Linked DNA regions of Streptantibioticus cattleyicolor NRRL 8057 = DSM 46488. The protein of the gene in region 1 interacts with the protein of each later gene in a pairwise test. Links are inferred from orthologs where the notes say so. Each region holds a gene or a part of one and is shown on either strand. Other genes may lie near its edges.

Region 1 (14,163 bases):
ACGCCCGCATCGACGACGAGTTGAAGGCTTCCCCGTGGCTGGCCCCGGTCCGGCCCAAGGTCGGCATCGCGCCTACGCTCAGCGACGCCGAGCTGCTCACGCTCGCGGTGCTGTCGGCGCTGCTGGGCTACACCTCCGAGCGGCGCTGGCTGCGCCGGGTCCGCCGGGACTTCACCCGCCTGTTCCCCTATGTGCCCCAGCAGTCCAGCTACAACAAGCGGCTGCGCGCCGCGTCCGCCCTGCTCACAGGCATGATCCGCATCCTGGCCACGGACACGACGCTGTGGAGCGACGACGTGTGGGTGGTCGACTCCACCCCCGTCGGCTGCGGCTGCTCACGGGAGACCGCGAAGCGCTCGGACCTGGCCGGCTGGGCCCAGTACGGCTACTGCGCGTCGCACTCGCGCTACTTCTGGGGCCTGCGGCTGCACCTGGTGTGCACCCTTTCCGGGCTACCGGTGCTCTTCGCGCTTACGGGCGCGAAGGCCGACGAGCGTGAGACGCTGCGCGACATGCTCGACACCGCGCCCGACGTCGCGGCGAGCCATCCCGGCCAGACGATCATCGGCGACAAGAACTACTACGGCCGCGAGTTCGAGCTCGACCTCGCGGAGCGTCACCTGGTGCTGCTGCGCCCGGCCCGCAGGGGCGAGGCCGAGCGGTCCGGGGCGCACCTGTTCAAGCCGTTGCGCCAGGTGATCGAGTCGATCAACCAGACCTTCAAGGGCCAGTTGGACCTGGAACGACACGGCGGCAAGAGCCCCGCCGGGGTAGTGGTGCGGATCTTGTCGCGCATCCTGGCACTGACCGCGGTGGTCTGGCACAACGACAAGACCGATCAGCCGGTAAAGCGGTCGCTGATCGCGTACGACCACTGAGGGCATGTCCTGACCCGTCCGCCATGTTGATCCACGCCACACAGAGTAACCGAATATTCGACTATTTAACGTGTTCCGTCGTGCTGCTCCGGCGGGCTCGGGCGGCCCGGACGCGGTCGCCGCACCGAGTGGAGCACCAATGCCGGCGGCCGTGGGTGCGCACCAGGAAGCGGTCGCAGGACGGGGCGCCGCAGGCCGCGAGGCGATCAGCGTCCGGCCCGGTGAGCAGGTCTGCCGCGTCGGCCGCCAGGAGCGCGAAGGCGTGGTCCACGGCCTGGGAGGTGGGGTGCGGCTGGACGCGGTGCGCACCCTGTGCCGCATCCCAGGCGAGAGTGGGCACGGCGGGCACGCGGGTCAGCGCCTCGTTCAAGGCGCGTACGGACCGGTCCGGCGGGACGATGCCTTCGACGTGGGCTGCGAACAGGGCGCGTACGTGTTCACGCAGCGTTCGCATGCGCTGCGCGCACACGGCGTGCATCTCCACGTCGGGCTGCGCCAGGTCGTGGTCGGCGAGCCAGCGCACGGCGGAGTCGGGGACGGCCAGCAGGTCGTACCCCTGGTCGCCAGGCAGGGTCGCCACACTGTCCGCGAAGTCCAGGGACAGGTGACGGTCGGCGCCTGGGGCGGGGGGCAGGGCGACATCGACGCGCTCGGTCTCCTTCATGCCCTCATGGTACAGCTTGCGTTTTTCCGTGACGTGCGCTTAGCGTTGGAGTCACGGAAAACGTGAGCAATACCCGTGACCACAGAGAGGGGCGAGGACGGCGCGACCGTCCGCCACCCCCACGCGCCCCGCCACGCACCGAAGCCGACTCAGAGGAACCCCACTGCCATGTCCACGCCCGAGACCCACCTCTACCCCCGCCGCTGGCAGGCGCTGACGTTCATCGTCATCGCCCAGCTCATGACGGCCCTGGACGGCACGATCGTCAACATCGCCCTGCCTACCGCCCAGGCCGACCTGGGCATCAGCGACGCCAACCGGCAGTGGGTGATCACCGCCTACGCGCTCGCCTTCGGGGGCCTACTCCTGCTCGGCGGCAAGATCGCCGACCAGTGGGGCCGCAAGCGCACCTTCCTCACCGGTCTGGCCGGCTTCGCCGTGGTCTCGGCCATTGGCGGCGCCGCCACCGGAGGCCCGGCCCTCTTCATCGCCCGCGCCGGACAGGGCGCTTTCGCCGCGCTCCTGGTCCCCGCCGCCCTCTCCCTGCTGGCCTCGATGTTCACCGAACCGAAGGAGCGCGCCAAGGCGTTCGGCATCTACGGCGCCATCGCCGGCGCGGGCGGCGTCCTCGGCGTCGTCATGGGCGGCCTGCTCACCGAGTACGCCACCTGGCGCTGGACTCTGCTCGTCAACGTGCCCATCGCCGCCGTCGCCTTCATCGGCGGTGCCCGCGTCATCCCCGAGATCAAGGCCGCCGGCCCGCGCACCCGCCTCGACATCCCCGGCGTCGTTCTGTCCACCGCGGGCCTGGCCCTGCTGGTCTACGCCTTCGCCAACGCCGAGCACGCCGGCTGGTCCGCCCCCCTCACCGTCGTGCCCGGCATCGCCGCCGTCGTCCTGCTCGCCGCCTTCGTCCTCGTCCAGACCAAGACCAAGGACCCGCTGCTCCCCCTGCGTATCGTCACCGAACGCAACCGCGCCGGAGCCTTCCTCGTCGCCGGGCTCACCGTGGTCGCCCTCTTCGCCGACTTCCTCTTCCTGACCTACTACTTCCAGACCGTCCTGGGCTACTCCGCCCTCAAGACCGGCCTCGCCTTCGTCCCCATGGGCCTCGGCATGATCATCGGCGCCGTCCAACTCGCTGCCCGCGCCTCGATCCGCTTCCGGCCCCGCACCGTGATGCTCTCCGGCCTGATTACCGCGGCCGCGGGCATGGCCCTGCTCACCCTCATCACCCCGCACACCAACTACCTGGCCATCGTCCTGCCCGGCGTCCTCCTCTTCGGCCTCGGCAGCGGCGCCGCCCTCATGCCCGCCGTCTCCATGGCCACGCACGGCGTCCGCCCCGAGGACGCCGGAGCGGCCTCCGCCCTGGTCAACACCGCCCAGCAGATCGGCGGCGCCGTCGGCATCGCCCTGCTCAACACCCTCGCCGCCTCCGCCACCGCCGGCTACCTCGCCGGACGCACTACCACCCAAGCCGTACAGCTGGACGGCCTGGTCCACGGCTACACCACCGGCTTCTGGTGGTCCGTCGCCGTCCTCCTCCTCGCAGCCCTCCTGGCCGCCGTCCTGGTCAACGCCAAGCCCCCCACCCAGGCAGAAGCCACCGGCGACGGCGGTACCGAATCCGCGCCCGCACTCATGCACTGACCTGAACCGCCTCTGATAGCGACGACACCCCTTGGACTCAATCATCTAGGGCGGCTGCCCCCGACTGGGCATCCGTGGCGGCACCCGCCCGCCCGGCGGTCCGGGGGCAGCGCGCCCGTACTCCGCCCGGGGCGCGCGGGGGTGAGCCCAACCGCCCGCCCGGCGGCACCGGGCAACTCCGGCGTACCGCCCGTCCGCCGCCCGACAGGGGGCGGACGGGCTCACGTAGCATGGGGGGCCAGTGACGTCCGGTACCCCGCGAGGACTGGAACGGAAGGCACCGCCGGTGAACACCCCCCGCCCCACCACGTCCGCCGGGTCACGGCCGGCGCGGCTCGCTGTCGGCGTCGTCGGCGCCGGGCGGGTCGGGCCGGCGCTGGCCGCGGCGTTGCAGTTGGCCGGCCACCGGCCGGTGGCCGCGTCCGGCGTCTCGGACGCCTCCCGGCGCCGGGCCGCCGCGTTGCTGCCCGAGGTGCCGCTGGTCGACCCGGCGCGGGTGCTGGCCATGTCGGACCTGGTGCTGCTGACCGTGCCCGACGACGCGTTGCCGGACCTGGTGCGCGGTCTGGCCGAGACCGGCGCGGTACGCCCCGGGCAGCTCGTGGTGCACACCTCGGGACGCCACGGGGTGGCCGTGCTCGATCCGGCGCGCCGGGCGGGCGGGCTGCCGCTGGCGATCCACCCGGCGATGACGTTCACCGGCACCGCCGTGGACGTACAGCGGCTGGCCGGCTGCCCGTTCGGGGTGACCGCCCCCGAGGAGCTGCGGCTGGCCGCCGAGGCGCTGGTGGTCGAGATGGGCGGCGAGCCGGAGTGGATCCCCGAGGAGGTCCGCCCGCTGTACCACGCGGCGCTGGCGATCGGCTCCAACCACCTGGTCACCCTCGTCGCCCAGGCCCGCGACCTGCTGACCGCGGCCGGCGTGCAGAACCCCGGCCGGATGCTCGGCCCGCTGCTCGGCGCCGCCCTGGACAACGCGCTGCGTTCCGGCGACGACGCGCTGACCGGTCCGGTCGCCCGCGGCGACGCCGGTACCGTGGCCGCGCACATCACCGAGCTGCGCCGGCACGCGCCGCAGACCGTGGCCTCCTACCTGGCCATGGCACGGGCCACCGCCGACCGGGCGCTGGCCAACGGAACACTCAAGGCGGAAGCCGCCGAGGCGCTGCTCGGCGTCCTGGCCGACGGCGGCCCGGCCGACGGAGGTACGGCATGACCCAACTGGTGCGCACCGCGCGGGAACTGGCCGCCGCGGTCCCGTCCCCGAACCCCGCCGGCCGCCCCCGCGTCGCCGTCGTGATGACCATGGGCGCCCTCCACGAGGGCCACGCCACGCTCATCCGTACCGCCCGCGAACGCGTCCCCGACGGCCGCGTCGTGGTCACCGTCTTCGTCAACCCGCTCCAGTTCGGCCCCGGCGAGGACCTCGACCGTTACCCCCGTACCCTCGACGCCGACCTGGAGGTGGCCCGCGCGGCCGGCGCCGACGTGGTCTTCGCGCCCTCCGTCGCCGAGGTCTACCCCGGCGGCGAGCCGCGGGTACGGATCACCGCCGGACCGATGGGCGAGCGGTACGAGGGCGCCTCCCGCCCCGGCCACTTCGACGGCATGCTCACCGTGGTCGCCAAGCTGCTCCACCTGACCCGGCCCGACGTGGCCTTCTTCGGCCAGAAGGACGCCCAGCAGCTCGCCCTGATCCGGCGCATGGCGGCCGACCTGAACTTCGGCGTGGAGATAGCCGCCGTCCCCACCGTCCGCGAACCCGACGGCCTCGCGCTCTCCAGCCGCAACCGCTACCTCACCGCCGCCGAGCGCACCCGGGCCCTCGTCCTCTCCCGCGCCCTGTTCGCCGGCCGCGACGCCGTGCCGCACGGGCCGGCCGCGGTCCGCGCGGCGGCGGCGGACGTGCTCTTCGGCGCCGACGGCGTCGGCCTGGACTACCTGGCGCTGATCGACCCCGCCGACTTCACCGAGGCACCCGACGACCACACCGGCCCCGCCGTCCTCGCGGTCGCCGCCACGGTGGGCACCACCCGACTGATCGACAACATCCCCCTGGAATTCCCGCCGGACGTCGCGCACCGACCACGCCAGGCGGAGCTCGGAGCGGCTCGATGACCGGCATACGACTCAACGCCCCCGCGCCCGGCTGGGCCATCGACGCCGACGTGGTCGTCGTCGGCTCCGGTGTGGCCGGCCTCACCGCCGCGCTGCGGTGCGCCGCCGCCGGGGCCAAGGTCACCGTGGTGACCAAGGCCCGCCTCGACGACGGCTCCACCCGCTGGGCGCAGGGCGGCATAGCGGCGGCCCTGGGCGACGGCGACACCCCCGGCCAGCACCTGGACGACACCCTGGTGGCCGGCGCCGGCCTGTGCGACGAGGACGCGGTACGCCTGCTGGTCACCGAGGGCCCGGACGCCGTACGGCGGCTGATCGGCACCGGCGCCCGCTTCGACACCTCCGCGGCCGGCGAGATCCTCCTCACCCGCGAGGGCGGCCACCATCGCCGCCGTATCGCGCACGCCGGCGGGGACGCCACCGGCGCCGAGATCTCCCGCGCCCTGGTCGCCGCGGTCCGCGCGAGCGACATCGAGACCGTGGAGAACGCCCTCGTCCTCGACCTGCTCACCGACGCCGACGGACACGCGGCCGGGGTCACCCTGCACGTGATGGGGGAGGGGCGGCGCGACGGCGTCGGCGCGGTGCGCGCCCCGGCCGTGGTGCTGGCCACCGGCGGCATGGGCCAGATCTTCTCGGCCACCACCAACCCGCCGGTCTCCACCGGGGACGGGGTGGCGCTCGCGCTGCGCGCCGGGGCCGAGGTCTCCGACCTGGAGTTCGTCCAGTTCCACCCGACCGTGCTGTGGCTCGGCCCGGACGCCGAGGGGCAGCAGCCGCTGGTCTCCGAGGCGGTCCGGGGCGAGGGCGCCCACCTGGTGGACGCCGACGGCACGCGCTTCATGGTGGGCCGCCACGAACTGGCCGAACTGGCCCCGCGCGACATCGTGGCCAAGGGCATCACGCGCCGGATGCAGGAGACCGGCACCGACCACATGTACCTGGACGGCCGGATGTTCGGCGCCCGGATGTGGGCCGAGCGCTTCCCCACCATCCTGGCCGCCTGCCGCGCGCACGGCATCGACCCGGTGACCGAGCCGATCCCAGTGGCCCCGGCGGCCCACTACGCCTCCGGCGGCGTCCGCACCGACCGCCACGGCCGCACCACCGTCCCGGGCCTGTACGCCTGCGGCGAGGTGGCCTGCACCGGGGTGCACGGCGCCAACCGGCTGGCCTCCAACTCCCTGCTGGAAGGGCTGGTGTTCGCCGAGCGGATCGCCGCGGACATCACCTCGCGCACCGTCCGCCCCGGCCCCGCGGTGGCCCCCGCCCCGGCCCGGGACGCGCTGCTGCCGCACGCCGCCCGGTACGAGATCCAGCGGATCATGACCGAGGGCGCGGGTGTGCTGCGCAGCGCGGCCAGCCTCGACCGGGCCGCCGCCGCCCTGGCCGGGCTGCACGACCGGGCCGCCGAGGAGCTGGCCCGGGACGGCAAGACCGCCGAGCCGTGCGTGGAGACCTGGGAGGCGACCAACCTCTGCCTGGTCGCCCGGGTACTGGTGGCCGCCGCGAGCCGCCGCGAGGAGACCCGCGGCTGCCACTGGCGGGAGGACTTCCCCGAGCGCGACGACGACACCTGGCGGCGCCACCTGGTCGTCCGTCTCGGCCCGGAGCGGACGCTGACCGTCACGCCCACCCCGGCCGCCGACTTCCCACCCGTAACCACCCCTTCCAGGGAGCACCGCTGATGAGCAACCCCGACCTCCCCCTGCTCCAGATCGGCCGTCCCGGCCAGAGCCCGGTCACCGCGGGCGGTGGCTGCGCCCACCCGTCGCCCACCACCCTTGACGGAAGCGCTGCGCGCTGCGGTGACTCCTGCGGCTGCGGCGGGGACGACGCGTACGACCTGGACCCGCTGGAGTGCGGCCTCGACCCCGACCTGGCCCAGCTGATCGTCGAGGCCGGGCTCGACCCGGTCCAGGTCGAGGACATCGCCCACCTGGCGATCGAGGAGGACCTGGACCACGGGGTGGACGTCACCACGGTGGCCACCATCCCCGAAGAGGCCGTCTCGGTGGGCGACTTCACCGCCCGCGAGGCCGGCGTGGTGGCCGGGCTGCACATCGCCGAGGCCGTGCTCTCCGTGGTGTGCACCGAGGAGTTCGAGGTGGAGCGGCACGTCGCCGACGGCGACCGGGTCGAGGCCGGCCAGGTGCTGCTGAGCGTCCGCACCCGTACCCGCGACCTGCTCACCGCCGAACGCAGCGCGCTCAACCTGCTGTGCCACCTGTCCGGCATCGCCACCGCCACCCGGGCCTGGGCGGACGCGCTGGCCGGCACCGGGGCGCGGGTGCGCGACACCCGCAAGACCACCCCGGGCCTGCGGGCGCTCCAGAAGTACGCGGTGCGCTGCGGCGGCGGGGTCAACCACCGCATGTCGCTGTCGGACGCGGCGCTGGTCAAGGACAACCACGTGGTGGCGGCCGGCGGGGTGGCCGAGGCGTTCCGCAAGGTCCGCGAGGAGTTCCCGGACCTGGCGATCGAGGTCGAGGTGGACACCCTGCACCAGGTGCGGGAGGTGCTGGACGCGGGGGCCGACCTGATCCTGCTGGACAACTTCACCCCGGCCGAGACCGCCGAGGCGGTGGCGCTGGTGGCCGGGCGCGCGATGCTGGAGTCCTCCGGCCGGCTGACGCTGGACAACGCCCGGGCGTACGCCGAGACCGGCATCGACTACCTGGCGGTGGGCGCCCTGACCCACTCCGCCCGGGTCCTGGACATCGGCCTCGACCTGCGGGCGGGCTGAGCCGTGCTCCTCACCATCGACGTCGGCAACACCCACACCGTCCTCGGGCTCTTCGACGGCGAGGAGATCGTCGAGCACTGGCGGATCTCCACCGACGCGCGGCGCACCGCGGACGAGCTGGCGGTGCTGCTCCAGGGCCTGATGGGGATGCATCCGCTGCTCGGCGACGAGCTGGGGGACGGGATCGACGGGATCTCGATCTGCTCCACCGTCCCCTCCGTCCTCCACGAGCTGCGCGAGGTGACCCGGCGCTACTACGGCGACGTGCCCTCGGTGCTGGTGGAGCCGGGGATCAAGACCGGGGTGCCGATCCTGATGGACAACCCCAAGGAGGTCGGCGCCGACCGCATCATCAACGCGCTGGCCGCCGCCCATCTGTACCGGGGCCCGTGCATCGTGGTCGACTTCGGCACCGCGACCACCTTCGACGCGGTCTCCGCGCGCGGCGAGTACGTGGGCGGCGCCATCGCCCCCGGCATCGAGATCTCGGTGGACGCCCTCGGGGTGCGTGGCGCCCAGCTGCGCAAGATCGAGCTGGCCCGGCCGCGCAGCGTGATCGGCAAGAGCACGGTGGAGGCGATGCAGTCCGGCATCCTGTACGGCTTCGCCGGCCAGGTGGACGGCATCGGCGAGCGGATGGCCCGGGAGCTGGCGGACGACCCGGACGACGTCACGGTGATCGCCACCGGCGGGCTGGCCCCGCTGGTCCTCGGCGAGGCGTCCATCATCGACTACCACGAGCCGTGGCTGACCCTGATCGGGCTGCGCCTGGTGTACGAGCGGAACGTCTCGGTCTCCTGACCCGGCGCCGTCGGCCTCCCCGGCCGGGGAGGCCGGCAGACACACCGCAGCGGCGCAATCCGCCACGTTTGTCCGTTTAGTACGTAAAGTCGGCGCATGCCCACGCCACACGGACCCCGAGGCGGCATGGCGTTCAGCGCGGAGGAGCTGCGAGTGCTCCGCCGCGCGCTCGCCGTGGCCCTGCGTACCGCGCCCGACGACGTGCCCGCCGCCGATGCGCACGAGTACGCGCGGCTGACGGCGGCGGTGGACGAGGCGGTGCGCGAGGGCGACCGGCTGCGCGCCTTCCTCCTGGCCGACCTCGCCCGCTACCGCGACGCCCTGCCCGGCACCGCCGCCGACTACCTGGACCGGCTCGCCGCCGCGCTCGACCACGGCTATCCGCCCGCGCCCGACGACCTCGCCGCGGTCCGCCGGCTGTGCCGGCTGCCGTGCACCCCTGCCGAGTCCTGCCGGCGGGAGGGCGTCCGGCGCCGCTGCGAGGAGCTGGCCGAACGGGCGGTCAGGGACCGGTTCGCCGGCCGTACCCCCGGTCCCCGGGTACGGCTGCTGGCGCTGCCCGGCGGACGCGGGCGCGGCCGGGGTGGCTCGGCCCTGGCGCCGGTGGCGGGGGAGCGCGGTGAGGACGAGCCGGGCCCGGAGCGCCGTCCGTCCCCCGGCGCCGCGCCGCGTCCGGGGCGCCCGGCCCGGCCCGCCCGCGAGGAGCCCTCCGCCCCGGCCCAGCCGTCCGAGCCGGGCCGGCCCGCCGGACCGGCGCGCCCGTCCGCCCCGGAACGCGACCGCAAGGTGCCCACCCCCGCCGAGGTCTTCCCGCCCCGGCGCCGTGAGCCGCCGCCGCAGCAGCGGGTCCGGCCGGTGCCGGGCGGTCGCGCGGTGGTCTGACCGCGGCCGGGGACCCGCCGGGCGACCCTGCGCGGGCGGACCCGGCCGCGCTGGCTACTCTGGTGAGGCCCGTTCGCGCCCGGAGAAGGAGTTGAGCGAACCGTGGACTACGTCTCCGCGCTCTTGCCGCCCATCGTGATGGCGGTGGCCTTCACCGCCCTGGTCGTGACGATCATCAAGAACCAGGGCGGCGCCAACAAGGCCAAGGAGGACGCGCTGGTCGACGCCGCGCTGGCCCGCGCCGAGGGCGCCCAGCAGCAGGGCCCGGCCGGCCCGGCCCGTGACAGCTGAACGAATAAAAGCGGCAAACCAGACATTTGCCACTAGTATTCAGGTGTGCCCCGGCCATTGGGAGATCTCGAAGACGCGGTCATGACCAGGGTGTGGCAGTGGAACCGCCCGGTCACCGTCCGTGAAGTCCTGGAGGACCTGCAGCGGGAACGGTCCATCGCCTACACCACGGTGATGACCGTAATGGACAACCTGCATCACAAGGGCTGGCTGCGCCGGGAACACGAAGGCCGGGCCTATCGATATGAGGCGGTTTCCACCCGGGCCGCCTACTCGGCCGCACTGATGCACGAGGCGTGGGCGGCCAGCGACAACCCGGCCGCCGCCCTCGTCCAGTTCTTCAGCATGATGTCGCCGGAACAGCGGGAAGCCTTGCGGGACGCCTCGCGCATCGTCCAGCCCGAAGCCCCGCCCGATGAACCCGCCGCCGCCCCGGAAGGTCCCGGGCGATAACGTCCGGCTATGTCCACAAGCCGCGAAGTCTCGAATGACGTCACGATCCGCCGGGCCAGGACCGGCGATGTGCGGGCCGTGCGCCAGTTGCTGGACGGGTATGTCCGCGACCGGATCCTGCTCGACAAGCCCACGGTGACGCTTTACGAGGACATCCAGGAGTTCTGGGTGGCCGAGCGCGACATGGACGCCGAGGTGGTCGGCTGCGGCGCGCTCCATGTCATGTGGGAGGACCTCGCCGAGGTCCGTACCCTCGCGGTCCGCCCTGACCAGCACGGCAAGGGCGTCGGCCACCAGGTGCTCGGCAAGCTGTTGCAGACCGCCCGTTGGCTGGGAGTGCGGCGCATTTTCTGCCTCACCTTCGAAGTGGAGTTCTTCGCCAAGCACGGCTTCGTGGAGATCGGCGAGACCCCGGTCGACACCGATGTCTACAGCGAGCTGCTCCGTTCCTATGACGAGGGCGTCGCCGAGTTCCTCGACCTCGAACGAGTGAAGCCGAACACCCTGGGCAACACCCGGATGCTCTTGCAACTGTGATCGCCTATGCCGTATGTCCGAATCGCGCACTCGGAAGGCGCGTCGGCCGTACAGGTGCGCGGTCTCTCCTCGTCCAAGGGTTTGAGTTTTCCGCGGAAAAGCGGTTTCCTTTTACCCGTACTGCTTTATCCCGGGGTCTCCCCGGACCATATCGATGAAAGGGAAGCCCGTGGCACAGAAGGTCCAGGTCCTTCTCGTTGACGACATCAGCGGCGGCGAGGCCGACGAGACGGTCACGTTCGCTCTCGACGGCGCTCAGTACGAGATCGACCTCTCCACGGAAAACGCGGACAAGCTGCGCGGCCTGCTCGCCGACTACGTGGAAGCCGGTCGCAGGGTCGGCGGCCGTGCTTCCCGTGGCCGTGGCCGCGCCGCGCGCCCGGCCGCCGGCAGCGCCGACACCGCCAAGATCCGCGCCTGGGCGAAGGAGAACGGCTACGAGGTCAACGACCGCGGCCGGGTCCCCGCCAGCATCCGCGAGGCGTACGAGAAGGCGCACGGCTGATCCGTCCGGCGCACGGCACGGGGTACGCGGGGCGACGGCGTACCGCGGTCCGGCCGGCGGGGGAGCACGGCACGTTCAGATGAGGGCACGCGGCCGGAGCCGACCGCGCGCCATCGGGGGCGCCGGTACGCACGCGGGGGCGGATACCGGCGCGCGCGGTGGTGTGGAGCCCGGCGGATCCGCCGGGAAGAGCCGGTTCCGGTGGCATTCGGTCGCCACCACGCCGACCAGCGGCACCAGCCCGACCGGGCCGTCGGCCGCCGGACCGGCGGGGCCGCACGCCAGGGTCAGCGCGGGCAGCGTCATCTCCACCGCGCACCCGCGCACGGGCGGACGCAGCCACACCGGCCCGCCGCGGTGCGGGGGGCGCCCCGGGAGCGCGGGGGCGCGCACCTGGTCACCGGCACCCCGGGCGGTCAGGTCGAGCGCCACGCCGCCCCAGTCCAGCCAGTCCAGCAGCCCGGGCAGCTCCTCGGCGCCGCCCGCCGCCACCAGCAGCCAGATCCGGTCGCCGGCCAGCGCGGCCGGACCGGTGCGGGGCAGGCGACGCAGCACCGCCCGCCCCGCGGCGGCCGGTACGTCCAGGACGTCGAAGCGCACCCCGGTGACCAGCCCGGCCGGCCGCCCGCCCGTGACCGGCCAGCCCATCTCCCGCTCGTACCAGAGCCGGACGGCCGCCTCCTCCACCGCGTCGTTCTCCATGTCCGGAGCAACTCCCGTTCCGCGCAAGGGTTACGAACGGTGCGTCAGCGGATACGTACCGTAGTGAAAGCGCGACGCGGAATTTCCGGCGCACGGTGGTGCGGGCTCCGGCGCAAGGTTGTTCGCTGGTAGCGGAGCAGCGGTTGTGCGCCGCATGGACCCTCCCGCCGTGCGGGTAGGAAAAAGGTGTGGGGAAAGGCAACGAGAGGGACATCGGCCCCAAGGGACGGGTACCTACGGGAATCGGGCTGGCGTGTCGCTGAGCAGGGCGTTCGCCATGGGCGTACTGGATAAAGGTTCATCCGCCTGGCCTGCGGGAACATCGTCTCGCACCATCGGGTTGGAGCTGTTGTCGGCTGTACGGGGCAGGAAGCCCCGCACGGGTGTCGACGGTTGAAGTGAGCTGTCCCGCTCGCCGGGACTAGCATGCGGAAGGACAGGGAGGGGACCGGCCCCGATCTGCCTGACCGCTCTGAGGAGCGATTAACGATGTTCGAGAGGTTCACCGACCGCGCGCGGCGGGTTGTCGTCCTGGCTCAGGAAGAAGCCCGGATGCTCAACCACAACTACATCGGCACCGAGCACATCCTCCTGGGTCTGATCCACGAGGGTGAGGGTGTCGCCGCTAAGGCCCTGGAGAGCCTCGGCATTTCGCTTGAGGCGGTCCGCCAGCAGGTGGAGGAGATCATCGGCCAGGGCCAGCAGGCCCCGTCCGGCCACATCCCCTTCACCCCTCGTGCCAAGAAGGTCCTGGAGCTGTCGCTCCGTGAGGCCCTCCAGCTCGGCCACAACTACATCGGTACGGAGCACATCCTGCTCGGCCTGATCCGCGAGGGTGAGGGCGTGGCCGCGCAGGTGCTGGTGAAGCTTGGCGCCGACCTCAACCGGGTGCGGCAGCAGGTCATCCAGCTCCTGTCGGGTTACCAGGGCGGCAAGGAGTCGGCCACGGCCGGCGGCCCCGCCGAGGGCACCCCGTCCACTTCCCTGGTGCTCGACCAGTTCGGCCGCAACCTGACGCAGGCCGCCCGCGAGACCAAGCTCGACCCGGTGATCGGGCGCGAGAAGGAGATCGAGCGGGTCATGCAGGTGCTGTCCCGCCGTACCAAGAACAACCCCGTCCTCATCGGCGAGCCCGGCGTCGGCAAGACCGCCGTGGTCGAGGGGCTGGCCCAGGCCATCGTCAAGGGCGAGGTCCCCGAGACGCTGAAGGACAAGCAGCTCTACACCCTCGACCTGGGCGCCCTGGTGGCCGGCTCCCGGTACCGCGGTGACTTCGAGGAGCGCCTGAAGAAGGTCCTCAAGGAGATCCGCACCCGCGGCGACATCATCCTGTTCATCGACGAGCTCCACACCCTGGTGGGTGCGGGCGCCGCCGAGGGCGCGATCGACGCCGCCAGCATCCTCAAGCCGATGCTCGCCCGCGGTGAGCTCCAGACCATCGGCGCCACCACGCTCGACGAGTACCGCAAGCACCTGGAGAAGGACGCGGCCCTGGAGCGCCGCTTCCAGCCGATCCAGGTCGCCGAGCCGTCGCTCCCGCACACCATCGAGATCCTCAAGGGCCTGCGGGACCGCTACGAGGCCCACCACCGCGTCTCCATCACCGACGCGGCGCTGGTCGCGGCGGCCACCCTGGCCGACCGCTACATCTCCGACCGCTTCCTGCCGGACAAGGCGATCGACCTGATCGACGAGGCGGGCTCGCGGATGCGCATCCGCCGGATGACCGCCCCGCCGGACCTGCGCGAGTTCGACGAGAAGATCGCGGACGTGCGCCGGGAGAAGGAGTCGGCCATCGACTCCCAGGACTTCGAGAAGGCCGCGTCGCTGCGCGACAAGGAGAAGCAGCTCCTGGCCGCGAAGACCAAGCGGGAGAAGGAGTGGAAGGCCGGCGACATGGACGTCGTCGCCGAGGTGGACGAGGAGCTGATCG
Region 2 (13,862 bases), 1.8 Mb from region 1 along the record:
GTGGGCGCGGAGCCGGACCAGGTCGAGCCCCGGCGGGTCGCCGCCGTCCGGTACGGGCTGCCCGGCCGCGCCCGGGGCCGGCTTCACGGTGTCCTCCATGCGCTGCTCCTCAGAGCTCGGATCGCGTTCACCAGGCCATCATGCCGACCAGTCGGTATGCCGTCCAGAGGGCGCCGCCGCCGGGAACATTCCTGGAACGTGTTCTCAGTCGCGGCGGTATCCGCTACCTTCGTCACGGCCGCTCACCAAGATCGGCACAATACTGGAGGAATGGGAGCGTGATGAACCGTTTCGACGGGCGCAAGGCGCTGGTCACCGGGGCGGGCTCGGGCATCGGGCAGGCCACCGTGGCACGGCTGCTCGACGAGGGCGCCGTCGTCGTCGGCGCCGACATCGACGAGGACGGCCTCAAGGCGACCGCGGCCCGCGCCGCCGACGCCGGCCACGCCGCCCGCCTGACCACCGCCGTCCTCGACGTCTCCGACGAACGCTCCGTCCAGGAGGTCGTCGGCGCGGCGATACCCGGCCTCGGCGGGCTGGACGTCCTGGTGAACGCGGCCGGGATCCTGCGCGGCTCGCACACCCACGAGACGTCGCTGGAGCTGTGGAACACGATCATCGGCACCAACCTCACCGGCACCTTCCTGGTCACCCGGGCCGCGCTGCCCGCCCTGCTGGAGACCGGACGCGGCGTGGTGGTCAACTTCAGCTCCACCTCGGCCTCCTTCGCCCACCCCTACATGGCCGCCTACTCCGCCAGCAAGGGCGGCATCCAGTCCTTCACCCACGCCCTCGCCCTGGAGTACAGCAAGCAGGGCCTGCGGGCCGCCTGCGTCGCGCCGGGCTCCATCCGGTCGGCCATGACCGCCGACCCCAAACTCCCCGCCGACGCCGACTGGTCCCTGCTGGCCAAACTCGCCCCGGCGATCGGCGACGGCTTCGCCCCGCCGCAGACCGTGGCCGGCGTGGTCGCCATGCTCGCCTCCGACGACGGCGCCTTCATCACCGGCACCGAGATCCGCATCGACGGCGGCACGCACATGTGACCGTCCACCACCGACCCGAGAGGCGGGATCCCGTGCGGGCACCGCGGGGTGTGACCATCGCCGAGGTACGGCTGACGCCGGTGCTCGTCGCCGACGCGCCGCTCCTCAACGTCCAGGGGGTCCACCAGCCGTACACACCACGGCTGGTGGTGGAGGTGGTGACCGAGGACGGGGTGAGCGGCCTGGGGGAGACGTACGGGGACCGCGGGTATCTGGCGGCGGCGCGACCGCTGGCCCGGACGCTGCGCGGGCGGCCGGTCACCGAGGTGAACGGGCTCGCCGGGCTCGCCGAGCGGGTGTGCGGCGGGGCGGCGGACGGGGCGGGCGGCGGCGGACTGCGCGGCGTGCGCACGGCCGGCAAGCTGCGCCTGTCGGTGGTCTCCGCCTTCGAGGTGGCCCTGCTCGACGCGCTGGGCCGCACGGTGGGGCTGCCGGTGCACGCGCTGCTCGGCGGCAAGGTCCGCGACACCGTCGACTACAGCGCCTACCTGTTCCACCGGTGGGCCGGGCACCCCGGCGGCGGCCCGGTGGACGACTGGGGTGCCGCCCTCGACCCGGCCGGGATCGTCGCCCAGGCCCGCCGGTTCGTCCGCGACCACGGCTTCACCTCGTTCAAGCTCAAGGGCGGCGTCCTCCCGCCCGACCGGGAGGTCGCCGCGGTCCGCGCGCTCGCCGAGGCGTTCCCCGGCAGCCCGCTGCGGCTGGACCCCAACGGCGCCTGGTCGGTGGAGACGTCGCTGCGGGTGGCCCGGGAGCTGGCCGGGGTCCTGGAGTACCTGGAGGACCCGACGGACACCACGGAACGGATGGCGCGGGTGGCCGCGGCCACCGAGGTGCCGCTGGCCACCAACATGTGCGTCACCACGTTCGCCGAGATCCCCGAGGCGTTCGCCCGCCGGGCGGTGGCGATCGTCCTGTGCGACCACCACTACTGGGGCGGCCTGCGCAACACCCAGCACCTGGCCGCGATCTGCCGCACCCACGGCGTCGGGGTGTCCATGCACTCCAACACCCACCTGGGCATCAGCCTGGCCGCGACGACCCACGTCGCCGCGACCCTGCCCGGCCTGGACCACTCCTGCGACACGCACTACCCGTGGCTCACCGAGGACGTCGTCACCGAACGCCACGTCTTCACCGGCGGAGCGCTCACCGTCGGCGACGCCCCCGGGCTCGGCGTCGACCTCGACCGCGCCGCTCTCGCCGCCCTGCACCGGCGGTGGCTCGCCGACGACGGCACCCTGCGCGACCGGGACGACGCCGCCGCGATGCGGGCCGCGGACCCCGGCTGGGCCGTACCGGACCTGCCGCGCTGGTGACCGCGGCGGGCGGCACCCACCGCGGTCACCGTCCGCCTCACAGCACCAGCGACAGCCCCATGATGAACACCAGGCCCACCACCGAGATCACCGTCTCCATCACCGACCAGGACTTCAGGGTCTGCGGGACCGACATCCCGAAGTACTCCTGGACCAGCCAGAACCCGGCGTCGTTGACGTGCGAGAAGAAGAGCGAGCCGGTGCCCACCGCCAGCACCAGCAGCGCGCTGTGCGTGGTGCTCATGTCGGCCGCCAGCGGGGCCACCAGTCCGGCCGCCGAGATGGTGGCCACCGTCGCCGAACCGGTGGCCACCCGGATCAGCACCGCGATCAGCCACGCCAGCAGCAGCGGCGAGATGTGCCACCCGTGCGACCAGCCCAGGATCATCCGGCCTACCCCTGCGTCCACCAGCACCTGCTTGAAGCCGCCGCCCGCGCCCACGATCAGCACGATCCCGGCGATCGGCCCCAGCGCCGCCTCCACCGTCGAGGAGATCCGCTCCTTGCCGAAGCCGGCCGGCCGGCCCAGCGTGAACATCGCGACGACCACCGCCGCCAGCAGCGCCACCACCGGCGTGCCGATCACGTCGAAGACCCGGTAGACGGTGCTGTGTTCATCCTTGACCAGGACGTCCACCAGCGCCTTGGCGAGCATCATCACCACCGGCAGCAGCACCGTGGCGACGGTGGCCGCGAACCCCGGACGCCGCTGGAGGTCGTCGGAGGCACGCGCCGGGGTCATCCGGTCCGGCGGGGTCACCTTGACCCACCGGTCCGCGATCCGCCCGTAGAGCGGACCGGCGATGATCACCGTCGGGATCGCCACCAGCACCCCCAGCGCGAGCGTGGTCCCCAGGTTGGCGTGGATCGCGGCCACCGCCGCCAGCGGCCCCGGGTGCGGCGGGACGAGGCCGTGCATCACCGACAGCCCGGCCAGCGCCGGCACTCCGATCCGCATCAGCGACTGGTTGCCGCGCCGGGCCGCCAGCAGCACCACCGGGATCAGCAGCACGATGCCGACCTCGAAGAAGAGCGGCAGCCCGATGAGCGCCGCGATCAGCGTCATCGCCCACGGCAGTCGGCGCTCCCCGGCGCGGGCCAGGATGGTGTCCACGATCTGGTCGGCGCCCCCGGAGTCGGCGAGCAGCTTGCCCAGGATCGCGCCGAGCGCGATGAGCACGCCCACCCCGGCCACCGTGGAGCCCAGCCCGGTGGTGAAGCTGGTGATGGTGGCCGCCAGCGGGGCACCCGCGACGACGCCGAGCACCCCGGAGCCGATCGTCAGCGCCAGGAAGGCGTGCATCTTCCAGCGGGTGATCAGCAGCACGATGACGGCGATCCCGACCAGCGCGGCGATGCCCAGCTGGAGATCACCGGCGTGGGTGATCGGTGGTGGTGCCGGGGCGGCGGCCAGCAGCTCGACGCTGAGTGCGGGCATGTCACAACTCCGTGGGTGAGGGGGGTGGGTGAGGACGCACCGGGACGGGTGCGGTCACGTCCGCTCCGGCGGCCGGGCCGGCGCCGGTGCCGGGGCCGCCGGGCGGACGAGGCGGACGGGTGGACGGGTGGTGGCGGGCCGGGGTCAGCGCGGCAGGGCGGCCAGCGCCCGGTCGGTGGTCTCCCGCGGGCCGCCGTCGATCGGGATGACGGCCCCGGCCTCGTCCGGCTCCAGCGGCTCCAGCGCGTCCAACTGCGAACGCAGCAGCTCCGGCGGCATGAAGTGCTCCATCCGCGCCTGGAGGCGGGCCGCTATCAGCTCGGCCGAGCCGTCGAGGTGGAGGAAGAACAGCCCGGGCGCGGCCTCGCGCAGCCGGTCCCGGTAGCGCCGCTTCAGCGCCGAGCAGGTGACCACGCCGCCGTCACCGTTGTGCCGGGCGATCCACTCCGCGATGGAGTTGAGCCACGGCGCCCGGTCGGCGTCGTCCAGCGGGTGACCGGCCGACATCTTGGCGATGTTGGCCGGCGGGTGGAAGTCGTCCGCCTCGGCGTACGGCACGCCGAGCCGCTCCGCCAGCAGCCCGCCCACCGTGGACTTCCCCGAACCGGAGACCCCCATCACCACGACCACCGGGGCGGTGGAGCGCGGCCGGGGGCCGGAGGCGGCCGGGGAACCGGATTCGGGCTGCGGATCTTCCGCGGTCATGGCGTTGGTACCTCCTCGTCCGAACGACGCACTCAATAAACGTCATAGGTACTACTTATTCAAGAGCTTGTGACATAAAAGTCATACGACATGCCCTGCGCATAGGCTGTCGTCCATGCCCGTGCCCGAAGACCCAGCTGCCCCCTCCGGCGGCCTCCACGCCCGTGTGCTGGCGGAACTCGGCCCCGCCATCGCCTCCGGCGAGTACCCTCCGGGCGCCATCCTGCGGATCGACGAGTTGGAGCGCCACTACGGCGTCTCGCGCACCGTCGTCCGCGAGGCGGTCCGGGTGCTGGAGGCGATGCACCTGGTGGAGAGCCGCCGCCGGGTCGGGGTACGGGTGCGGCGCACCGAGGAGTGGAACGTCTTCGACCCGGCCGTCATCCGCTGGCGGCTGGCCGGCGCCGACCGGCCGCGGCAGCTGCGTTCGCTGACCATGCTGCGCACCGCCGTCGAGCCGGTGGCCGCCGGGCTCGCCGCCGGTGCCGCCGCGCCCGAGCAGTGCGCCCGGCTCACCGTGCTCGCCGCCGAGATGGCCGCCGCCGCCCGCGCCGCCGACCTCGCCGAATACCTCGTGCACGACGTGGCGTTCCACCGCCTGATGCTCGCCGCGTCGGGGAACGAGATGTTCGCCCGCCTCGGTGACGTGGTCGCCGAGGTGCTCACCGGCCGCACCGAGCACCACGTGATGTTCAGCGCCCCCGACCCCGAGGCGGTCACCCTGCACGTCCGGGTGGCCGAGGCCGTACGGGCCCGGGACGCCGGCGGGGCCGAGCGGCTGATGCGCGAGATCTGCGTGGGCGCCCTGCGCGAGCTGGACGTCCTGGCCCCCTGACGCAACCGGCGCCACCGCCGTGACCTGGGCGATCGGCGGAGTACGCGGGGGTGCGGGCGGCTCGCTGTTGCGAGTAAAGTGCAATTACGAACAACTGCCCGTACGACCCAGGGGGAGCCCGCCCGTGGCTGTGACCGAAGCACCGAGCACGCCGGCCGCCGACCGGAAACGCCGCTCCCTGACGCGCGCCGAGTGGGGACGCCTCGGCGGCATGGGCGCCTTCATCGCACTGCTGCACGTGGTCGGCTTCGGCATCCTCGGGCTGCTGGTCGTCCCCGGGCACTACCGCCTGTCCGGCGGGGCGTTCGGCTTCGGCACCGGGCTGACCGCCTACACCCTCGGGATGCGGCACGCCTTCGACGCCGACCACATCGCGGCCATCGACAACACCACCCGCAAGCTGATGAGCGACGGCAAGCGACCGCTGTCGGTCGGCTTCTGGTTCTCCCTGGGCCACTCCTCGGTGGTCTTCGGCCTCACCTTCCTGCTGGCCCTCGGGGTCAAGGCGGTCGGCACCGGGCTGTCCGACGACAACTCCCGGCTCCACCAGGTCGGCGGCCTCATCGGCACCCTGGTCTCCGGCTGCTTCCTCGTCCTGATCGCCGCCATCAACCTCGTCATCCTCGGCAACCTGCTCAAGGTCTTCCGCGACATGCGGCGCGGCGAGTACGACGAGGCCGCCCTGGAGGAGCAGCTCAACAGCCGCGGCCTGCTCAACCGCGTCCTCGGCCGGGCCACCCGCGCCATCCGCAAGCCCTGGCAGATGTACCCGCTCGGCATCCTGTTCGGCCTCGGCTTCGACACCGTCACCGAGATCAGCCTGCTGGTGCTGGCCGCCGGATCGGTCGCCTCCGGCCTGCCCTGGTACGCCATCCTGTGCCTGCCGGTGCTCTTCGCCGCGGGCATGTCGCTGCTGGACACCATCGACGGCTCGTTCATGAACTTCGCCTACGGCTGGGCGTTCTCCAAGCCGGTGCGCAAGGTCTACTACAACCTCACCATCACCGGGCTGTCGATCGCGGTGGCCCTGATCATCGGCGGCATCGAACTCCTCGGCATCCTCGCCGACAAGCTCTCGCTCACCGGCGGATTCTGGGACGCGGTCTCCGGCGTCGACCTCAACACCGTCGGCTTCTGGATCGTCGGACTCTTCGCCGTCACCTGGATCGTGGCGCTCGCGGTGTGGAAGTTCGCCCGCATCGAGGAGAAGTGGGACCACGGGCTGCGCGCCGCGGAGGAGTCCGCCGGCTGACCGTCACCGGGGCCGGCGTGGCGTCACACGTTCGCGTCGGCCTCAGCGCAGCTCCCGCAGCCGCCGGTACGCCTCCAGCCCGTCCGGCACCCACGGCCACTCGTCCAGCCTGCCCGCCAGCTCCTCCTCGGTGAGGAAGGCGTGCCAGGCGACCTCCTCCACCTGCGGACGCACCGGCAGCGCGCACTCCACCTCGTACACCCGCGACCACCAGGAGTGCTCCGAGGACTCGTACAGGAACGACAGCACCGGGACGGGCCGCGGGAGCCCGGTGACGCCCAGTTCCTCCTCGGCCTCGCGCAGCGCCGCCTCGTCGTACCCCTCGCCGGCGCCGACCACCCCGCCGACGAACATGTCGTAACGCGAGGGGAAGACCAGTTTCTCCGCGGTGCGCCGGTGCACGAAGATCCGGCCCTCGGGGTCCCGGGCCAGCACGAACACCGAGCGGTGGCGCAGCCGTCGGGCGTACGCCTCACCGCGCGGCGCCTGGCCGATGACGCGGTCGTGTTCGTCCACGATGTCCAGCAGCTCGTCCGCCGAGCGTCCTTGGGCAGCCATGGCGCCATCCAAGCAGACCCGCGCCGACCGCCCCGCACCACCATGGCGTCCGGCCGCCGCGTACCGTGCCAGGGCACCGTGCCCGTACCGCAGGAAGGCCGAGGAAACCCCCGTGGAACTGCGCCAGTTCGCGTACTTCACCGCCGTCGCCGAAGAACTCCACTTCGGCCGGGCCGCCGAGCGGCTGCACATCGGCCAGCCCGCGGTCAGCCAGGTGATACGGCGGCTGGAACGGGAGCTGGGCGTCGACCTCTTCGACCGTTCACCGCGTCATGTGCGCCTCACCCCGGCCGGCGAACGGCTGCTCCCCGAGGCCCGCGCCGTACTGGCCGCCGCCGAACGGGCCCGCGCCGTCGTCACCCGCCAGGCCGCCGGGCCGGGCCGTACGCTGCGCGTCGGCACCAGCACGGGCATGGGCGGCCACCTCGACGCCGTGCTGGACGCGCTCTCCCGGCACGCCCCGGACACCGGGGTGGAGCTGGTCCATCCGCCCACCCGAGACCGGCTCGAACAGGTCGCCACCGGCCGCCTCGACGCCGCCTTCGTCCGCGGTGAGCAGGACGAGGACCCGCGGCTGCGCGTGGTGCCGGTCTGGCAGGAGCCGCTGGTGGCCGTGGTGCCGGCCGGGCACCCGGTGGCCGGCCGCGCGCGGGTGTCCCTCGCCGAACTGGCCGCGCTGCCGCTGCGGTTGACGCCGCGCCGCAACAACCCGCCGCTGGTCGACCTGGTGCTCACCGCCTGCCGGGAGGCCGGGTTCGAGCCGATCCCCGGCCCGCCGGCCAGCACGCTGGAGGACACCCTCGCCGCGATCGGCGCCGGCACCCCGATGTGGACGGTGGTCTACGCCGCCCACGCCGCCCGGCTGCGGGTCTCCCGGGTGGCCTTCGTACCGTTCGGCCCGCCCGGGCTCACCATCACCACGGCGCTCGCGGTGCACCGCGCCGATCCGGCCCCGGGGACCCGGGAGCTGCTGGCCGCGTGCGCCGACGTCCGCGCCGGGGGTGCCCTGGCCGCCCTCGGCGATCACCTCGGCTGATCGCTGCGAGAGCCGGATGCGCCTTGGCCGTCCGGGCCGGCCGCGATGGACTTGGGTCATGCCGGTGAGCGGCCCGGAACCGCCGGGAGCCGCCGGGGAGTTGGGAGGACACCATGCCGAACGTCACCATCCAGCAGGGTCCGCGCACCGTCGAGCTCAAGCGCGACCTGGTCCGCCGGATCACCGACGCCTTCGTGGACGCGTACCAGATCCCGGCCGAGACCGTCTACGTGTGGTTCCAGGAGACCCCGGCCGAGAGCTGGGGCGTGGCCGGCAAGCTCGTCGCCGACCGGTGAACGGCGACGGCGGGGTGCCCGGCGGGGCACCCCGCCGCGGCGGGCCGAGACGGGCTCAGCAGCTGAAGTCGATCACCTGGAACGTCGAGTAGTGGTCGGCGGTGTAGTAGTCCGTGCCGTCGTCGGCGGTGACGATCCGGCGGGCGCCGCGCGTGCTCACGCCGGGGGTCTTCACCGTGTAGGCGTGGTAGTAGCCGGTCGGCTCGCTGGGGAGCACGTCCTCGTTGTTGTAGAAGACCTCGCCGTCCTTGGCGTACGGGAACGGTCCGCCCTGGGCGATCAGGTCGAGGGTGTCGTCCGCCTGGCTGGGCAGCGCCGACTGGCAGACGCTGCCGACGGAGGCGGGGTGGACGGTCACCGCCGGGCGCAGGGCGGCGGAGGAGGCTGTCGTGGGGGTGGCTGCCTGAGCCGTGGCGGCCAGCACGGTGGCGGGGCCGAGGGCGATCGCCCCGGCGAGGAGCACCGCCGGACCACGGGAGCGCCACGCGCGTAGATTCAGTCGCATGTCCGTCAGTGTGAAGGCGGCGCACCGGATGGCAGAAGGGCTTGCGACGAGGCTTCACTTGACGTTTACCTGACAAGCGCACGGGTTGGCGGATGTGTGAAGTCCCGGTGTATGCGGGCGAGTCGGGGCGTTCGCGGCGAGGATGTAGGGGGCGCCCGGGCCGTCCGCCGGGCGGGGGACGCGGGGCGGACGGCTCGGCGCGGGCGTCACGGCCGGCAGTCGATCCCGCTCAGCCGCAGCGGCTGCCGCCGGTCCAGCCCCACGTACGCGGTGAAGGAACGGCGCGCGCCACCCGACCACCGCGTGGTCACCGTCGCCCAGCCCTGCCCCGCCGACGCCGCGGTGGTGACCTCGCCGACACCGATGCCGCGCGGCGTGTTCTGCGCGCACAGCAGCAGGTCGTACCCGGTCGTCCCGGCGGCCCGGCGCCGCAGCTCCGGGGTCACCTGATGGATCCGCCGGTACGCGCTGGGGCCGTGCTGCCCGTAGAAGCCGGTAAGGAACCGGTGGACCTCGGCGGCGGTGTACTGCGGCGAGCCCTGCCCGGCCCGGGGCGCGGCGGTGGCGGCCGGCGCGGCGCACGCGAGCGCCCCGGCCGCGGCGACCGCGGCGCAGGTGCGGAGAACGGTACGGAACACGGTTGCTCCTGACGTCGGTACCGATGCCGTGAAGGCGTGTCACCGGTTGTCACGTCGCGCGCGGCGCCCCGGTTGCGGCAGGGTGGCGGCGGAAGGCGTACGACAGGGGCGCGCGGTGGCGGACGACCGCCTCGCGGCGGGACGAGGGGAGACGGCCGATGGCGGCGGAACGACTCGTGGTGATCGGGGCGGACGCGACAGGGATGTCGGCCGCCTCCCAGGCACGCCGCCGCAGAGGGCCGGACGACCTGGAGATCGTGGTCTTCGAACGCGGCCGGCACACCTCCTACTCCGCCTGCGGCATCCCCTACTGGATCAGCGGCCAGGTCTCCGGCGCCGACGCCCTCGTCGCCCGTACCGCGCAGGAACACCGGTCCCGTGGCATCGACCTGCGGCTGGGCACCGAGGTCACGGAGATCGACGTGGCCGGCCGCCGGGTACGCACCCGGGACGCGGACGGCGGCGGCGAGGCGTGGCACCGCTTCGACCAGCTCGTCATCGCCACCGGCGCGGTGCCGGTGCGCCCGCCGGTCTCCGGCATCGACGCGCCCGGCGTGTACGGGGTGCAGACCCTGGGCGACGGCGAGGCGGTGCTGCGCGGCCTGGAACGGGACGGGGTGCGCCGCGCGGTGGTGGTCGGCGGCGGCTACATCGGCGTCGAGATGGCCGAGGCGATGCTCCGCCGGGGGCTGTCGGTGACCCTCCTCGACCGGGGCGAGCAGCCGATGTCCACCCTCGACCCGGACATGGGGCTGCTGGTGCGCAAGGCCATGGAGGGCATGGGCATCGAGGTGGTCACCGGCGCCGAGGCCCGCGCCGTGCTCACCGGTCCCGACGGACGCGTCCGCGCGGTGGCCACCGACACCGGCGAACGCCCCGCCGACCTCGTCGTCCTGGGCCTCGGCGTCCGTCCCGACACCGAACTCGCCCGCGCCGCCGGACTTCCGCTGGGCGACGCGGGGGGCCTGCTCACCGACCGTGCCCAACGCGTCCGCGGCCACGAGGGGATCTGGGCCGGCGGCGACTGCGTCGAGGTGCTCAACCTCGTCTCCGGCGCTCTCCAGCACATCGCCCTCGGCACCCACGCCAACAAGCACGGCCTGGTCATCGGGGCCAACATCGGCGGCGACTACGCCACGTTCCCCGGGGTGGTGGGCACCGCGGTCAGCAAGGTCTGCGACGTGGAGATCGCCCGCTCCGGGCTGAAGGAGTCGCAGGCCCGGGCGGCCGGACTGCGGTACGTCACCGCGGTCGTGGAATCCACCAGCCGGGCCGGCTACTACCCGGGCGCGGCGCCGATGACCGTCAAGATGCTCGCCGAACGCGGCAGCGGCAGGCTGCTCGGCGTCCAGATCGTGGGCCGCGAGGGCGCGGCCAAGCGGGTCGACGTCGCCGCGGTGGCGCTGACGGCGGGCATGACGGTCGAGCAGATGACGGCGCTGGACCTGGGGTACGCCCCGCCGTTCTCGCCGGTGTGGGACCCGGTGCTGGTGGCGGCGCGGAAGGCGGCGGGGGCGGTGCGGTAGCGGGCGGGGCGTGCCGTGAGGGGGGCGTGGCTTGCGTGGACGAGGCCGAGGCCCGCGTGAACGGGCCGTGGGTCAGGGGGTCGTGGGCGGGGCCTGGGCGTCCAGTTCCTCGATGGTCGAGCGCAGCCACCGCAGTTCGGTCTGCGAGGTGGCGCGGGCGATGACGAGCACCCCGCGCCGGAACGGGTCGTCGAACTCCTCCGCGTTCTGCGGCCGGCCGCCCTCGTAGAAGTAACTGCTGGGCTGCTCCAGGAAGGCCAGCCGGCGGCGGAGCACGGCCGCCTGCGCGGCGGCGTCGTCGAGGTGGCGCAGGAAGGCCAGGACGACGAACCAGCGGTTCTCGTCGGTGATGTCCTGCTCGACGGGTTCGGCGAGCCGGTGCCGTAGTTCGGCGCGTCCGGCCGGAGTCAGCGTCAGCATGTGCCGGGGCGCCGCGGCGGCGCCCGGCTGCGTCTCCCGCCGGAGCAGCCCCGCCTTCTCCAGCCGCTTGATCGCCGGATACAGCGTGCCCTCCGAGATCGGACGGACGTGCCCGGTCAGCGCCGTGATACGGCGCCGCAGGTCGTACCCGTGGAGTGAGGCGTCGTAGAGGAATCCGAGAATCGCGAGCTCCAGCACGCCGGTCATTGTGTCGCATCGCTTTGATGCATCGCTACGTTGGTACATCGATGACGAGGTATATTCGAGGGGTCTTCGAGGCGTGGGTTTCCCGCCGGACGCGCGGATCGCTCGGCGCGGACGCCGGCCTGCCCGCGTTCACGTCCGTGAGCCGCGTACCGGGAACCGGCGCCGGTGGAAGGGGAGGAACCGTGTACGACACGCCGTTCACCGAGCAGGGCGACCGGATCCGCTGGACCGAGGCGCCGGGGGAGGGGCCCGCCCGGGTCTACGTCCACGGACTCGGGGCCGCGTCCGCCCCCTACTTCGCGCACATCGCCGCCCACCCGGCACTCTCCGGCCGCCGGTCGTCTTCGTCGACCTGCCCGGCTTCGGGATCAGCGACCGGCCCCGGGACTTCGGCTACACCCTGGAGGAACACGCCGACGCGCTGGCCGCCGCACTGGTCACGGCCGGCGCCGGGAACGCCGAACTGGTGGCCCACAGCATGGGCGGCGCGGTGGCCATCGTGCTCGCGGCACGCCACCCCGCACTGGTGGGCCGGCTCGTCCTGGCCGAGGCCAACCTCGACCGGCTCGTCGGCACCCCGCCGCGCCCCGGCAGCTCCGGCATCGCGCGGTGGAGCGAGGAGGAGTTCGTCCGCGGCCCCGGACTCGACGCGGTGCTGACCGGCGTCGGGCCGCGGTGGCGGGCCACGATGCGCCTCGCCGACCCGGTGGCGCTGCACCGTTCCGCGGTCCACCTGGTCCGTGCCACCGACCCCACCATGCGCCGGCTCCTGCTCGACCTGGAGATCCCGCGACGCTACCTCCAAGGCGCCCTGAGCGGACCGCTCACCGGCGCCACCGGACTCCGCGCGGCCGGCGTGGTGGTGGAGACCGTTCCGGAGGCCGGACACTGCATGATGTTCGACAACCCCGAGGCGTTCGTGCACGCCATCGCTGACGCGGCGGAGGACGGCGCCGCGCGGTCCGTTCAGTCCGCGCGGTCCGTTCAGTCCGCGGTCCGCACCGCGAGCGCCAGGTAACGGTCGTCTCCGTCGTCGAAGACGCTCAATTCCCACCCCGAACCGGTCAGCAGTGGACGGAGATTGGGCTCGTCCCGCACGTCGTCCGGCGTGAGCGTGTAACCGCGCCGCGCGGCGAGCGCGGCCCGGCCCAGCGGATGGAACAGGGCCAGCCGCGCCCCCGGCCGGGCCACGCGCGCGAACTCCCGCAACCCGGCCGCCGGATCCGGCAGGTGATGGACCAGCCCGGCGGCGAAGACGGCGTCCACCGAACGCGCCCGCAACGGCAGCCGCCCCGCCTCCGCCTCCACCAGCAACGCCGCCCGGTCCCGCCCCGCCCTGGCCGCCACCCGCAACATCTCCGGGGTCAGATCCGCCCCGATCACCCGCCCCGAGGCTCCGACCGCCGCCCGCAACGCCGGCAGCGCCCGCCCCGTGCCGCACCCCGCGTCGAGCGCCGACTCCCCGGCCCGCAGCCCGAGTTCGGCCACGGCCGCCTCGTACGCCGGGGTGTCGTCCGGATACTTGGTGTCCCAGGTGTCCGCCCGGGCGGCGAAGAACTCGCGGACGCTCGCCGGATCGTCGTTCCTCACTCGCGGCTCCCCTTCCTGCGCTGATCGCGGACCGCACGACCGGGCCGGCCCCGCGGCGGGCATCATGGTCGCATGATCACCCTTCGCTCCGCCGCCCTGTTCGTCCTCGCCGCGCTCTGCGAGATCGGCGGCGCCTGGCTGATCTGGCAGGCGGTCCGCGAACACCGCGGCTGGCCCTGGGCCGCCGCCGGGGTGGTCGCCCTCGGTGTCTACGGCTTCGTCGCCACCCTCCAACCCGACGCCTCCTTCGGCCGCATCCTCGCCGCCTACGGCGGTGTCTTCGTCGCCGGCTCGCTGCTCTGGGGCGTCCTCGCCGACGGCTTCCGCCCCGACCGGTACGACATCGCGGGCGCCCTGATCTGCCTGGCCGGCGTCGCCGTCATCATGTACGCCCCCCGCAACGGCTGACCCCCGGGCCGTCCATCGACGTGTCGACAAAGCGCCGTGCGTCGGACGACCACCGGATGCCGGTGAGGACCGGCCGGCCCGTC

The links.
Region 2: the proteins of panC (region 1) and SCATT_RS04030 interact in binary tests that used the Escherichia coli proteins (3 or more experiments, as listed by UniProt). The link is inferred for Streptantibioticus cattleyicolor NRRL 8057 = DSM 46488 from one-to-one orthologs.

What each region holds. Positions count from the first base shown.
Region 1 is NC_017586.1:2,744,225-2,758,387, reverse strand. What follows is about bases 3,362-6,360. They hold panC (pantoate--beta-alanine ligase), read left to right. Parts: upstream 3,362-4,407; coding sequence 4,408-5,313; downstream 5,314-6,360. Other genes in these bases: SCATT_RS12270 (L-aspartate oxidase), read left to right, coding at 5,310-6,360; SCATT_RS12280 (Rossmann-like and DUF2520 domain-containing protein), read left to right, coding at 3,482-4,411. Also shown: SCATT_RS12295 (IS982 family transposase), read left to right, coding at 1-878; SCATT_RS12290 (CGNR zinc finger domain-containing protein), read right to left, coding at 940-1,542; SCATT_RS12285 (MFS transporter), read left to right, coding at 1,711-3,195; more of SCATT_RS12270, read left to right, coding at 6,361-7,001; nadC (carboxylating nicotinate-nucleotide diphosphorylase), read left to right, coding at 7,001-8,059; SCATT_RS12260 (type III pantothenate kinase), read left to right, coding at 8,063-8,860; SCATT_RS12255 (hypothetical protein), read left to right, coding at 8,987-9,742; SCATT_RS12250 (hypothetical protein), read left to right, coding at 9,845-10,033; SCATT_RS12245 (BlaI/MecI/CopY family transcriptional regulator), read left to right, coding at 10,079-10,486; SCATT_RS12240 (amino-acid N-acetyltransferase), read left to right, coding at 10,496-11,023; SCATT_RS12235 (histone-like nucleoid-structuring protein Lsr2), read left to right, coding at 11,193-11,528; SCATT_RS12230 (SCO3374 family protein), read right to left, coding at 11,604-12,230; SCATT_RS12225 (ATP-dependent Clp protease ATP-binding subunit), read left to right, coding at 12,720-14,163. UniProt on the Escherichia coli protein: Catalyzes the condensation of pantoate with beta-alanine in an ATP-dependent reaction via a pantoyl-adenylate intermediate.
Region 2 is NC_017586.1:966,234-980,095, reverse strand. Bases 5,396-8,093 are described here. They hold SCATT_RS04030 (NUDIX domain-containing protein), read right to left. Parts: upstream 7,154-8,093; coding sequence 6,638-7,153; downstream 5,396-6,637. Other genes in these bases: SCATT_RS04025 (LysR family transcriptional regulator), read left to right, coding at 7,266-8,093; nicT (Nickel transporter NicT), read left to right, coding at 5,468-6,595. Outside these bases: SCATT_RS04065 (phosphotransferase family protein), read right to left, coding at 1-99; SCATT_RS04060 (SDR family NAD(P)-dependent oxidoreductase), read left to right, coding at 282-1,046; SCATT_RS04055 (enolase C-terminal domain-like protein), read left to right, coding at 1,079-2,365; SCATT_RS04050 (GntT/GntP/DsdX family permease), read right to left, coding at 2,403-3,803; SCATT_RS04045 (gluconokinase), read right to left, coding at 3,948-4,508; SCATT_RS04040 (FadR/GntR family transcriptional regulator), read left to right, coding at 4,624-5,343; more of SCATT_RS04025, read left to right, coding at 8,094-8,189; 4-oxalocrotonate tautomerase DmpI, read left to right, coding at 8,303-8,485; SCATT_RS04015 (guanyl-specific ribonuclease), read right to left, coding at 8,541-8,990; SCATT_RS04010 (hypothetical protein), read right to left, coding at 9,197-9,628; SCATT_RS04005 (FAD-dependent oxidoreductase), read left to right, coding at 9,787-11,154; SCATT_RS04000 (PadR family transcriptional regulator), read right to left, coding at 11,227-11,772; SCATT_RS03990 (class I SAM-dependent methyltransferase), read right to left, coding at 12,766-13,371; SCATT_RS03985 (YnfA family protein), read left to right, coding at 13,444-13,779; SCATT_RS03980 (PPOX class F420-dependent oxidoreductase), read right to left, coding at 13,861-13,862.